DNA from 4 places in the Streptomyces sp. NPDC046859 genome. Region 1 is predicted to be linked to each of the others. Evidence: riboswitches for the same ligand, from Rfam matches in the RefSeq annotation. Region 1 holds a riboswitch; each other region holds the start of a gene.
What was found. Region 1 has a riboswitch for cyclic di-AMP ahead of ABZ899_RS33970 (LysM peptidoglycan-binding domain-containing M23 family metallopeptidase). Riboswitches for the same ligand answer to the same signal wherever they lie in the genome.
Positions count from the first base shown of each region.

Region 2: it holds a riboswitch for cyclic di-AMP, as region 1 does, so the genes downstream of both, ABZ899_RS16400 (C40 family peptidase) here and ABZ899_RS33970 (LysM peptidoglycan-binding domain-containing M23 family metallopeptidase) in region 1, are expected to answer to the same signal.
Region 3: it holds a riboswitch for cyclic di-AMP, as region 1 does, so the genes downstream of both, ABZ899_RS15800 (C40 family peptidase) here and ABZ899_RS33970 (LysM peptidoglycan-binding domain-containing M23 family metallopeptidase) in region 1, are expected to answer to the same signal.
Region 4: it holds a riboswitch for cyclic di-AMP, as region 1 does, so the genes downstream of both, ABZ899_RS04880 (transglycosylase family protein) here and ABZ899_RS33970 (LysM peptidoglycan-binding domain-containing M23 family metallopeptidase) in region 1, are expected to answer to the same signal.

Region 1 is NZ_JBEYXR010000038.1:32,091-35,203, forward strand. Features, by position in the region: gene ABZ899_RS33965 (tyrosine-protein phosphatase) at 1-205, opposite strand, end outside; cyclic di-AMP (ydaO/yuaA leader) riboswitch at 789-945, shown strand; gene ABZ899_RS33970 (LysM peptidoglycan-binding domain-containing M23 family metallopeptidase) at 950-1,876, shown strand; gene ABZ899_RS33975 (SGNH/GDSL hydrolase family protein) at 2,173-2,958, shown strand; gene ABZ899_RS33980 (TetR/AcrR family transcriptional regulator) at 3,022-3,113, opposite strand, start outside.
Region 2 is NZ_JBEYXR010000009.1:167,364-170,476, reverse strand. Features, by position in the region: gene ABZ899_RS16410 (helix-turn-helix transcriptional regulator) at 1-506, opposite strand, end outside; gene ABZ899_RS16405 (ATP-binding protein) at 720-1,178, shown strand; gene ABZ899_RS16400 (C40 family peptidase) at 1,339-1,812, opposite strand; cyclic di-AMP (ydaO/yuaA leader) riboswitch at 1,816-2,023, opposite strand; gene ABZ899_RS16395 (hypothetical protein) at 2,362-2,655, opposite strand; gene ABZ899_RS16390 (ABC transporter permease) at 3,026-3,113, opposite strand, start outside.
Region 3 is NZ_JBEYXR010000009.1:34,881-37,993, reverse strand. Features, by position in the region: gene ABZ899_RS15800 (C40 family peptidase) at 1-1,623, opposite strand, end outside; cyclic di-AMP (ydaO/yuaA leader) riboswitch at 1,632-1,802, opposite strand; gene paaA (1,2-phenylacetyl-CoA epoxidase subunit PaaA) at 2,070-3,047, shown strand; gene paaB (1,2-phenylacetyl-CoA epoxidase subunit PaaB) at 3,044-3,113, shown strand, end outside.
Region 4 is NZ_JBEYXR010000003.1:90,497-93,609, forward strand. Features, by position in the region: gene eno (phosphopyruvate hydratase) at 1-800, opposite strand, end outside; gene ABZ899_RS04880 (transglycosylase family protein) at 1,024-1,701, opposite strand; cyclic di-AMP (ydaO/yuaA leader) riboswitch at 1,706-1,898, opposite strand; gene ABZ899_RS04885 (transglycosylase family protein) at 2,108-3,106, opposite strand.

The DNA of each region.
Region 1 (3,113 bases):
CCGCGTTGCGGAAGTCGAAGATCGTGTGCAGCCCCAGCGACTCGAGGAAGGCGGCGTCCTCGGGGGTGGCGTGGGCGAGGTGGCCGCTGCGGAACAGCACGCCGTGCCGCACCCGTCGTCCGTCCACGGTGGGCAGACCGCCCACGTCGCGGAAGTTGCGCACACCGGCCAGTTCGGGCTCGGTCGACGGGATCTGCTGCGTCACGGGGGCTCCTCCCGGTGGGCCCCGCCGGCGCGGCTCGGCGGTGAGGCCGGCGAGGTGCGCCTCTGACGATACGACATGACTGTGTGCGCCATTCAGTTGTCCACAGGCGACAGCTCAGGATCAATGGCCCGAAACGGGCAAAGTCGCCGTATGTCATCATCAATGGCGGGCGTTTCATCCCGATTCGACTGCAGTGCGGCGTGACTCCCTCTGGGATTCCGGCCGGATTCGCGCCGAAGGTTCGATGTGCCGGATATCCGTTGACGTCGCATCTAGGCTTTCTGTCCGAATTGATGCCTTCATTCCAACTCGCTCCGGAATAAGGAAACCTGGAGCGACGTCACGTGAGGAGCGTCATACTGGTGACGGTGCGTCGCCCGTCATGTTCACGTAATCGGCCTGCCGCGCATGGGAATTCGAGGGTGGCGACCTCTTCGAAATACACGGAGTGTGACCGGTGGATCCCGTAAGGGATCAAGACGAACGCATTCGGTCGGAACCCCTCACTTGTTCCCATGCGTCTTTCTCGCTTACGTTCGCCACCAATCCGGACGGACGCCGAATCCTGCCGCCGACCGGAATCCGCGCACACTCACCCGTCCACGGCAGGAGCGGGGGACCCACAGGTACATCGCCTGTTCCGGTCCCGGAACAGGCTTGGGGTCAAGTCGCGTCCCGACGCGACCGGGCATCTCCAGCCCGCACCCGACAGCTCACCTCGCAGGCGCCGGAGAGGAATTCGCCATGCCCGCCAAGGGTAAGCATCGCCGTCCCAAGTCCCTGCGCTTCACCCGGACGATCGCCGTCGCCGGAACCGGTGGCGCCGCTCTCGCGCTGCCGCTGATCGGGGCCACCGGCGCCCACGCCGCGACCGGCCAGTCCGTCCCGGAGAAGGCGGTCCAGTCCGTCCAGGTCGCCGCCGAGAAGGCCCCGGCGCAGAAGACCTCCGCCCAGAAGACGCGCACCTACGAGGTGCAGCGCGGCGACTACCTGGCGAAGATCGCCGACGAGCAGGACGTCCGCGGCGGCTGGAAGAAGCTCTACGCCGACAACCGCGAGGCCGTCGGCGCCGACCCGTCGCTCATCCACCCGGGTCTGAAGCTCTCGATCGGCGACAAGGCCGCGACCGCCGCACCCAAGGCGTCGGCCCCGTCCACCTCCCGGTCCGAGCCGTCCGCGAAGCCCGCCGCGCCGAAGAAGGCCACCGCGCCGAAGAAGGCCGCCACGGCCGCGCAGAGCGCCGACGAGGCGAGCACCGTCAACGGCTTCACCGCCCCGGTGTCCACCGCCGCCGTCGGCACCTCCTACAAGGTCGCCGGCAGCATGTGGTCCAGCGGCTACCACACCGGCGTGGACTTCTCCGCCGCCACCGGCACGCCCCTGAAGGCGGTCGGCGCCGGCACCGTCGTCTCCGCCGGCTGGGGCGGCGCGTACGGCAACCAGGTCGTCATCCGGCTCGCCGACGGCTACTACGCCCAGTACGCCCACCTGTCCTCGCTGTCCGTCTCCAGCGGCCAGACGGTGACCGCGGGCCAGCAGATCGGCCTCTCCGGCGCGACCGGCAACGTGACCGGCCCGCACCTGCACTTCGAGATCCGCACCACGCCCGACTACGGCTCGGACGTGGACCCGGTGGCCTACCTCCGCTCCAAGGGCGTCGCCATCGGCTGACCGCCCCACCGCACGGCGCGCACCACCTGCCTGACACGCACGCGCACCACCTGCCTGACACGCAGCCGAAGGCCGGACCCCGATCCCCGGGGCCCGGCCTTCGGTCGTCCCGGGTGTGCACGGGTCGCGTTCCGGCGCTCAACGTCCCGCCCAGAGGCCGTATTCCGGCTTTGGTGAAGGCTTTGGCAGTGGCTTATCTCACCGTTCGTCAACCTCTTCCTACGGTCGCGTAGGTCACATCGGAAGGTGAATCATGTCCCGACGTGGCAGACGATTCGAAGAGTGACAGCAGAGCAGTGATCGGGTCGTACGTCGCGGTGGGGGACAGCTTCACCGAGGGCGTCGGCGACCCCGGCCCCGACGGGGCGTTCGTCGGCTGGGCCGACCGGTTCGCGGTCCTTCTGGCCGACCGGCGTCCCGAGGGCGACTTCCGGTACACGAACCTCGCCGTGCGCGGCAGACTGCTCGACCAGATCGTGGCGGAACAGGTCCCCAAGGCCGTCGAGTTCGCCCCCGACCTCGTGTCGTTCTGCGCGGGCGGCAACGACATCCTGCGGCCCGGCACCGACCCCGACGAAGTGGCCGAACGGTTCGAACGGGCCGTCGCCCGGCTCGCCTCGGCCGCGGGCACGGTGATGGTGACGACGGGCTTCGACACCCGTGGCGTGCCCGTGCTGAAGCACCTGCGCGGCAAGATCGCCACCTACAACGGGCACGTACGCGCCATCGCCGACCGCTACGGCTGCCCGGTGCTCGACCTGTGGTCCCTGAAGACCGTCCAGGACCGCCGGGCCTGGGACAGCGACCGGCTCCACCTCTCACCCGAGGGGCACACGCGCGTGGCGCTGCGCGCGGGCCAGGTCCTCGGGCTGGAGATCCCGGCCGACCCGGACCAGCCCTGGCCGCCGCTCCCGCCCCGCGGGACCCTGGAGATCCGGCGCGACGACGTCCAGTGGGCGCGCGAGTACCTGGTGCCGTGGATCGGGCGGCGCCTGCGCGGCGAGTCGTCGGGCGACCACGTGACGGCCAAGGGGGCGCTGTCGGCGTACGACATCAAGATGCGCATCGCGGCGGTGGCCTGAGCCCGGCGGCACGGCCGGGGGAGCGCGCAGCCGCCCGGGACCGTCATGGTCGCGGGCGGCCGCTCACCGTGATGAGGCGGTCAACGCCGTCCGCTCCAGGCCCAGTTCCCGGGCCAGCGCCTCGTCCACCCACTCCAGGGCCCGCGCGCGGGACA
Region 2 (3,113 bases), on a different contig from region 1:
GGTGGATCGGCCCGCAGCACCTCCTGCCGGGCCAGCCGGACCGCGACCAGCGCGTCGAGCCGGTCGTCGGCGCCGTCGTCCGTCCCGCCCGTCGCCGCCCGGGTCACCGCCCGCGCGTACTCGGGCGTCTGCAGCAGCCCCGGCACCACGGAGGTCTCCAGGGTGCGCATCGCGCTCGCCTGGGACTCCAGGCTGATGAAGTCCCGGTAGGTCGGCGGCAGGACCCCGCGGTAGGCGTGCCACCAGTGGTGCCGACCCGCCGCGTCGGAACCGGCCAGCGCCAGCAGCACCTCCCGCAGCCGGGCGTCCCGTACGCCGTAGGCGTCGAGCAGTAATCGCACATCGGCCGGTTTCACCCCGCTGGCGCCCGTCTCGATACGGCTCACCTTGGACTGGTGCCAGCCCACCAGGCGGGCCGCCTCACCACTGGTGAGCCCGGTCCCGGTGCGCAACGCACGCAGTTCCGCGCCCAGTTTCCGGCGGCGTACCGCCGGGCCGTGCTGCATGGGCAACTCCTTACTCCGACCGGGCCGCCCAAATACGGTCTGCCGTCGCAGAGTTCACCGCTTCGAGCGACAGATATATGCATATCTTGGTGGATCGGCACCCGTGACCGTCGCGGTGGTGGCAGTCTGGCGGCGAAGCACCAGTCCGGGACCGTACTCGAACCCTCCGCTCCGTGTCGGACTGCGGTCCCGTCGGAAAGGGACGACGTCGCCATGGCAGACCATCTGGAAGCATCCGTCACTCTGCCGAGCGATCCCGCCTCGGTCTCCGCGGCCCGGTCCTACGTCATCACCACGCTCGCCGAGTGGGGGCTGCCATCGGACACGGACGCGGCGGAGACCATCCGGCTCATCGTCTCCGAACTGACCACCAACGCCGTCCAGCACACCCTCGGGCAGTCGCCCACCTTCACGGTGGACCTCGAACTCGACCGCGACGAGCAGCTGCGCATCGGGGTGACCGACAGCCATCCGCGGTTCCCCAAACGGCTGCCGGCCGCCGTCCAGCAGGACAACGGCCGGGGCATGGTGATCATCCGCTGGCTGACCGCCGAGTGCGGCGGCCGAATGCAGGTGTGGCCGACCCGCGAGGGCGGCAAGACGGTCTCCATCGAGCTGCCGTGGACCGTACCGGCCTCGCCGGTCGCGGTCGCGACGCCGCAGGAGCCGTAGGAGCGCCGCGTGGCGCCGCAGGAGGCGCCGCGCGGCGCGTTCCGCCCCCGCCGGCCCCGGGAGGCCCCGGAGGCGCCGGAGGGCCCGGCCCGTGCCGGACGCCCTCCGCGCTCCGGGAGGGCGCCGGCGGGGGTGGGGGCGCCGTGGGCGCCCCGCGGGGTCACTTCACCCGGCCGTACCAGACGCTCCTCGTCCAGATCTTCTGCAGCCTGACCACGTCACCGCTCTTGGGGGAGTGCCAGATCTTGCCCTTACCGGCGTAGATGCCCACGTGGTAGACGTACGACCCCGAGTGGAAGAACACCAGGTCACCGGCCTTGCGATGCGAGGCGGAGATGTGGCGGGTCTTGTTGTACTGCTGGGCCGCCGTGCGGGGCAGCTTCTTGCCGGCCTTCTTGAACGAGTACAGCGTGAGCCCGGAGCAGTCGAACCGGTTCGGGCCGGTGGCGCCCCACTTGTACGGCGACCCCTTCTTCGAGGCGGCGATCCGAAGTGCCTTCGTCGCCGGTGTGGCGGCCTCCGCCTCCGAGGTGAGACCGGGCGCCACGATCGAGCCGCCCACCGCGGCGAGAGTGAGGGCCGAGGCCGTACCGGCCCTGGCCATGAGCGACGGGACACGATTGAGCGCAGTCATGCGCAACCCTTCGTCAGCCGCCTGTGAAGGATGACCTGTCGGATTCGGGCTGGCGAAGTTGCCCGGCCGCGTCGCGGCTTCACCCCAAGGGTTGCTCGATTCGAACGAACGTCCGTACCGGCGACCCGTCTTGCTCGGGTCCTCCACTCCTGCCGATCCACTCCTGTCGACCGGTCATCCGGGCGGCGGCAGGACTCGGCGTCCGCCCCGATCGCCCCGCCGCTGCGGCGGGGGCTTGTCGTCAGTCAGGGATCTTGGCGCACGGAAGAACGAAAATCCCAACGGAACCGGGGATTTGTGGTGTTACTCACCACTCACCCGTTCGGGTGGACGCTACTGCGTTCGAGGAAGTGGCCAGGTGCCCGACGAGCCCCGGACCAGCGGCGGAAGGCTCAAATCCGGCTGTGTGTCCCGCCCGTGACGCAAGCCGTACGAGCGCACGGAAGGAGTACGGAATACGCCGACGGGGGGTACGCCATTCGGTCCGTTTCGGCGTGGCGGCAGACGCGCGGCGGCGGGCCGCGGGTCCGGATCGCGGCTGTGGCGCCGTCAACTGTCGGAGCGCGGCGGCAGCGTGACGCGAGCCGTGCGGCGCTCCCCGTCCAGGACGCGCAGCGCACGCTCCAGCGTGCGGGCGTGCCGCTCCGTCTCGCCCCGACGGCGCGTCGGCGCCGGCGCGTCCCGGAGCGCGACCGCCTTGCCGACGAGCGCCCGGGCGGCGCGCAGGCCCCGGTAGATGTCGCCGTCCTTCGCCGGGTCGATACGGCCCAGCAGGTCCACGACCTCCAGGTGACGGTCGATCGGCTCCGCCTCCGCGCGCGTCGGCGCGGGAGGGGGCGGCAACTCGGGGTGGGCATCCTCCGGTCACCGCCCCTCGTCCGGGCGGTCGCGGCCGCGCGGTCCACCGGCCGGTACCACAGCGCCTCCTGGGCGTCGAAACACGGCCTCGCGCTCGGGATCGGCGGCCACCTGGGGGCGCGGCCGCGCAGGTCCGCGAGGTCGCGTCCGCTCCCCGCACACCAACGCTTCGGCCGCACGGCGGAGCACCGGGGGCCGAAGCCCACCTGAGGCCCCGGGTGGCCCCCCGGCGTGAAGGTCGGGCTGGGTCGCCCCCTGCCGCCTGTCGCGTCTCGGACGCGTCGAGGCCGTGCACCCCCGTCCGCTGCAGCGGGGGCGCACGGCCGGTTCGGTGGTTCCGCCGGCGCGGGCGGGGTCAGCCGGCGGGGGCGGGCCGGCGGGCCGGGGCAGGGCTCCTCGTGGTCGCGTTCGCCTTGAGGCGGGCGCCCAGCAGGACCGCGCCG
Region 3 (3,113 bases), on a different contig from region 1:
CGCGATACCGGCGGCCTTCCAGGCGGCCTGGGTGAGCCCGGGCCCGTCGAAGGTGTTCGGTCCCGTCGTCCCCCAGACACAAGGCTTGCCGACCTGGGCCCGGGCGAACTCCAGCGCCCTCAGCGCCCGAGTGTCCTGCGGAACCGCCACGGGGGCGGGAGCCGGAGCGGCGGCCTGGAAGCTCCCGGTCAGCGGGGCCGCCGGGAAGCCGCCGGTCTGGGTGACGGCCGGGAAGCCGCCGGTCTGGTCGATCGCGGGGAAGTTCCCGGTCTGGTCGACGGCGGGGAAGCTCCCGGTCTGGGCCGCTGCCGGAAAGCCGCCGGTCTGGTCGATCGCGGGGAAGTTCCCGGTCTGGTCGACCGCGGGAAAACTGCCGGTCTGGGCCGCTGCCGGAAAGCCGCCGGTCTGGGTCGCCGCCGGGAAGCCGCCGGTCTGGGTGACGGCCGGGAAGCCGCCGGTCTGGTCGATCGCGGGGAAGTTCCCGGTTCGGTCGACCGCAGGGAAGCTCCCGGTCTGGGCCACGCCGGGAAAACTCCCGGTCTGGGTGACGGCGGGAAAGCCGCCGGTCTGGTCGACCGCGGGGTAGCTCCCGGTCTGGGCCACGGCGGGAAAACTCCCGGTCGGGTCGACCATGGGGAAGCTTCCGGTCCGGCCGGCCCCGGCGAACCCGGCGTCCGGGGCGGCGAACACCTGCGGGGCACTCGCCGTCCCCATGGCCGGCGTCGACTGGTGACCAGGGGCGGCAGGGAACAAGGTGTCCACCGGCGGCGCGGGCAGAGCCGTCGTCCCCGGAGGGACCGTCGTCAGATCGGCGGGGCTCTGCGCCTCCAGGGCGTCCCACCGGGTCTGCGCCGCGGGCGGGAACGATGCCGGGGCAGCCGGCGGGGCCTCCAGGGCCGGGGTGGTACGGCCTGCGCGCGCGGACAACAGTTCGCGCGCCTGTGCCAGCTTGCGCAGGCTGCGTTCCTTGCTCGCGCGCAGCACGGACCGCTGCGCCGCTTCCGGATCCGCGGTGGCCGGGGCGGGCAGCGCCGGGGCCGCCCCGGATTCGAGGGCCGGCGTGGTCGCCGCGGGCAGCGCCGCGACCGGACCCGCGGTGAGTTCTCCCATGACTGCCGAGCGGGCGGTTCCGGCCGTCAACTCGGCGACCGGTGCGGACGATCCGGCGGGCAGCTCCAAAGCGGTGCGGCCGGATATCTCCCGTGCGCCGTCGCCGGCCGACGGGCGTGCGGACCGGGCCGGGGCGGACCGCTCCGGCATCCGGTCCCTCGGCAGCACGGCCGGAACCGTCGGGCCCAGCTTGGACCGGGCGACGTCGAACCACTGCCGGGCCACCTCGTCGAGCGGGGCCGAGCCCCGGCCGCCGTCACCGTCACGCCCCGAGGTCGCCGGGCCGCCCGCGCGCTTGCGCGGTCCCGTCGACGAGGCGCGGGTGGCGTTGAAGGTCCCGGTGTCGGTCTCGGCCCGGTCGTAGAGCGAGCTGACCCGCCGGCTGACCTCCTCGCGGCTCGGTCCCTCGTCCGCCTGGGCGGCACCGGCCGACTGGCCGAGCAGGGCCACCGAGGTGAGGGCTGCTGCCGAGGCGAGCGCGGAGTTGCGCATACCGGTGCGTTCCGGCGCCATGGGCGACGTGCTCCTTCCGTACTCCGCCTACCGAGTTAGCTGACGGGTTCGGGCGTTCGCGTCGGAAGGTGTGCCCTACGACCCGGCCCGTCACGGCCTCGGGTCGATTCACCCCATGGTTCGGTTGGGTCCCCGGTTCCGCGGCCCCGCAGGGCACGCCGATTCGGCGGAGGCCGCTCGTCCCGACGGGGTCCGCCGGAGTTCAACGCGCGTCCTGAGCCGATAACTTAGCCAACTTGTGTGCCTGCAGTGAAGGTTGACGTGCGAAATGTCCGATACGTTTCTGTGACCTTCGACGCCGGTGGCTGCGATCGGGTCGGTTCGCGTCACGGCGCGCCCGCGTGGTCACGCAGGGTAGTGACGCCGTTGGTCTCAAGGGTCTTGCTCCACTCGGCGAAACACGTCACACTGGCACCGAACGAATGGTCGGTTGGGAAGCGGGAGCGATGACGACCTCACACTCCACCGAGGCGCCCCCACAAGGGCCGCTTGAGGAGCACTTCGACGCGACGATCGCGCGCGACCAGCGCGTCGAGCCGCGGGACTGGATGCCGGACGGCTACCGCAACACGCTGATCCGGCAGATCGCGCAGCACGCCCACTCGGAGATCATCGGCATGCAGCCGGAGGGTGAGTGGATCACCAAGGCGCCCTCGCTGCGCCGCAAGGCGATCCTCTTCGCGAAGGTGCAGGACGAGGCCGGTCACGGCCTGTACCTGTACTCGGCCGCCGAGACCCTGGGCGCCGACCGCGCCGACCTGACCGACCGGCTCATCGAGGGCCGCCAGAAGTACTCCTCGATCTTCAACTACCCCACGACGAGCTTCGCCGACGTCGGCGTCATCGGCTGGTTCGTGGACGGCGCCGCGATCTGCAACCAGGTGCCGCTGTGCCGCAGCTCCTACGGCCCGTACGCGCGCGCGATGGTGCGGATCTGCAAGGAGGAGTCGTTCCACCAGCGGCAGGGCTACGAGCTGCTGATGACGATGATGCGCGGCACCGAGGCCCAGCGGGAGATGGTCCAGGACGCTGTGAACCGCTGGTGGTGGCCCTCCCTGATGATGTTCGGGCCGCCCGACGACTCCTCGCCCAACTCCGCCCGCTCGATGGCCTGGAAGATCAAACGGCACAGCAACGACGAGCTGCGCCAGCGGTTCGTCGACATGACGGTCCCGCAGGCCGAGAAGCTCGGCGTCACCCTGCCCGACCCGGAGCTGCGCTGGAACGCCGAGCGCGGCCACCACGACTTCGGCACGCCCGACTGGGACGAGCTGATGCGGGTCATCAAGGGTGACGGCCCGTGCAACGCACTGCGGGTGGAACGACGCAGGAGCGCCCACGAAGAGGGCGCCTGGGTGCGGGAGGCGGCCACTGCCCACGCGGCCAAGCAGGCCGCCCGCGCGGAGAAGGGAGCGGTGGCATGAGCACCGGAAAGCAGGACTGGCCGCTGTACGAGGTGTTCGTCCGGGGCAAGCGCGGACTGAACCACG
Region 4 (3,113 bases), on a different contig from region 1:
GTCATCTCGGCCGCCGAGCGCTCCTTGCCCTCGAAGGTGTAGACGCCGTCCTTGTAGAACTCGGAGGCGGCCACGTCGAGGGCGAGGGCGATCTGCTCGCCGGGGGCGTAGCCGGCCTCGTTGATCGCCTCGAGGATGAGGTCGAGGGCCTCGCGGTTGGAGCCCAGGTTCGGGGCGAAGCCGCCCTCGTCGCCGAGGCCGGTGGCCAGGCCCTTGCTCTTCAGGACCTTCTTCAGCGTGTGGTAGACCTCGGCGCCCCAGCGCAGCGCCTCGGAGAAGGACTCCGCGCCGATCGGGGCGATCATGAACTCCTGGATGTCCACGTTGGAGTCGGCGTGCGAGCCGCCGTTCAGGATGTTCATCATCGGCACCGGCAGCAGGTGCGCGTTCGGGCCGCCCAGGTAGCGGAACAGCGGCAGGTCGCTGGCCTCGGAGGCGGCGTGGGCCACGGCGAGCGAGACGCCGAGGATGGCGTTGGCGCCGAGGGAGCTCTTGTTGTCGGTGGCGTCCAGGTCGAACATGGCCTGGTCGATCAGGCGCTGCTCGGTGGCGTCGTAGCCGACGAGCTCCGGGCCGATCTGCTCGATGACGGCGAGGACGGCCTTCTCGACACCCTTGCCGAGGTAGCGGTTGGGGTCACCGTCGCGCAGCTCGACGGCCTCGAAGGCGCCGGTGGAGGCGCCGGACGGGACGGCGGCACGACCCGTGCTGCCGTCGTCGAGGCCGACCTCGACCTCGACCGTGGGATTGCCTCGGGAGTCCAGGATTTCCCGGGCTACGACGACGTCGATGGACGGCACGAGCATCTCCTTCGTGATGTGAAGCCTGTACGCAGCCCGCGATGGGTGCTGCGAGACGAGCCTAACCGGCTCGGGGGCTTCGGCCAGCGGTCGACCGCTCTATGGACGGAACCGAGAGCGAATTGTTTCCGAACGGAACAAAGACCGGGCCCCTGCACGCACAGAACCCCGCCCCGGTGCGTACGGGGGAACGCGCACCGGGGCGGGGAGCCTGTGGGGGGTCCTACTTGAGGTGGAGCTGCTGACCCGGGTAGATCAGGTCGGCGTCCTGGACGATGTCCTTGTTCAGCTTGAAGAGCTTCTCCCAGCCGCCCTTGACGTCCTGGTCGGCGGCGATCGTGCTGAGGGTGTCGCCCTTGACGACCTTGTACTCGCCGTCGCCCTTCTTGACCTTCTTGCCGGTCGGGGTGGTGACGGTCTTGGTGCTCTTCTCGGCGGCCGGACGCTCGGCGGAGCGGGAGGCCGGCTTCTCCTCGGTGGAGCGGGTGCTCTGCTCGCCGCCGGTGGCGGAGGAGCCGTTGTAGGCCGCGCCCGACAGGCCGGTGCCGCAGTTCGGCCAGGCGCCCTTGCCCTGGCTGGCGAGGACCTTCTCGGCTATCGCGATCTGCTGGGCCTTGGTGGCCTGGTCGGCGGTGGAGGCGTACTGGGTGCCGCCATAGGCCGCCCAGGTCGAGGCGGAGAACTGCAGACCGCCGTAGTAGCCGTTGCCGGTGTTGATCGACCAGTTGCCGCCGGACTCGCACTGGGCGACGGCGTCCCACTCGGAGGCGGTGGCGGCCGAGGCGCTGCCGGCGGCCATCAGCGGGCCGGCGACGGCGGCGGCGCCGGTGACGCCGACGACGGCGATGGCGCGGGCCGCCTTGGACGGACGACGGTGCTTGCTCTTGCTGGAGAACAGCATGGAGAGATCCCCTCACCGACGCCTACGAGGTGAGCTGTCGGGTTCGGGCCGGTTGAGTTGCCCGGTCGCGCACCACTGGTGCGTGCTGCGCGACTTCACCCCAAGCCGGTTCCGGCCGTCCGGCCCCGAAGGGCCTCGACTTCCGGACCCGGCGCTTACCTTGGGTCCCCCGCTCCTGCCTACGGCGCTTGACGCGACGACTGTTCCCGTACGGCCGCCGGCAGGATTCGGCGTGACGGCTGACGGGGCTCGCTGTGGTGGCGAGCGATCACGACCGTAGACACGCCGCTCGGGGATTTTCAAAGACGATCACGGCTTCTGAGATCTATCTCTCAGTCCATTCAAAACGGACATTACCCACGAAAGCCGGGCGTGAACTGCCGCTTCATTTGGCCCTGTTCGGCCGCTATTCGGTGGGGACGTCCAGCGTCTGACCGGCGGAGATGCTGTTCGCGTCGGCACCGATGGCCGCCTTGTTCGCCTCGTACAGCGCGCGCCATCCGCCGTGGACGTCAAGGGAGTCGGCGATGGAGGCGAGCGTGTCGCCCGCACGGACCCGGTAGGAGGCGTGGCGGCCGGAGGAGCCGGCGGCGGCGTCCGCGGCCGCGGACTCCTTGGCGCTGGCGCCGCGGTGACGGCCGGAACCGGTCGGCACGTCCTCGATCGAGGCGGTGTCGACGAGACTCCAGGACCCCGCGCTCTGCCCGGAGTTGTCCCGGTTGCCGCTCTCGAACGTCTCCACGGGGGAGCTGTCCGGCGACTCCGAGACCGTCGCTCCGCCGGACGCGCCGGCCCTCTCGGACTTACCGGACTTATCGGCCTTGGAGGCCGAAGAGGGCGAAGAAGTGGAGCTGCCGGGTGATTCGGATGAGTCGTCCGCCGAAGCGCTCGGCGTGCCCGACGCGTCGCCGGAGGGGGCCGAATCGCCGGAGGAGTCAGAGGATTCGGATGAATCGAGCAAGCCGGACGACCCGGACACCTCGCTCGGGGAGTCCCCCGCGACCCCGGTGTCGAGGTCGATGGCTCCCGACTTCTTCGTGAGCCCGTTGAGCACGGCGCAGGTGCCCCAGGGACCCGTCCCGCGCTCAGCGAGGACGTCCTGCGCCACGGCGATCTGCTGGGAGCGGCTCGCCAGGTCCGGGCTGGCGGCGAAGTCGAGACCGCCGAACTTCTCCCAGTCCGCCTGGGTCAACTGGAGTCCGCCGTAGTGCCCGTTGCCCGTGTCCGCGCTCCAGGAGCCGCCGCTCTCGCAGTCGGCGACCTTGTCCCACACATTGCCGTCCGCCGCGCTCGCACCCGTGGCGCCGAGGAGCGGGATGGCGATGGCGGAGCCGGTCACACCGGCCGCGACGAGAAGAGCCGGAGCCTGGCGGGGGCGACGGTGACGACCGTTCCCGGAGAGCATGCGTGGA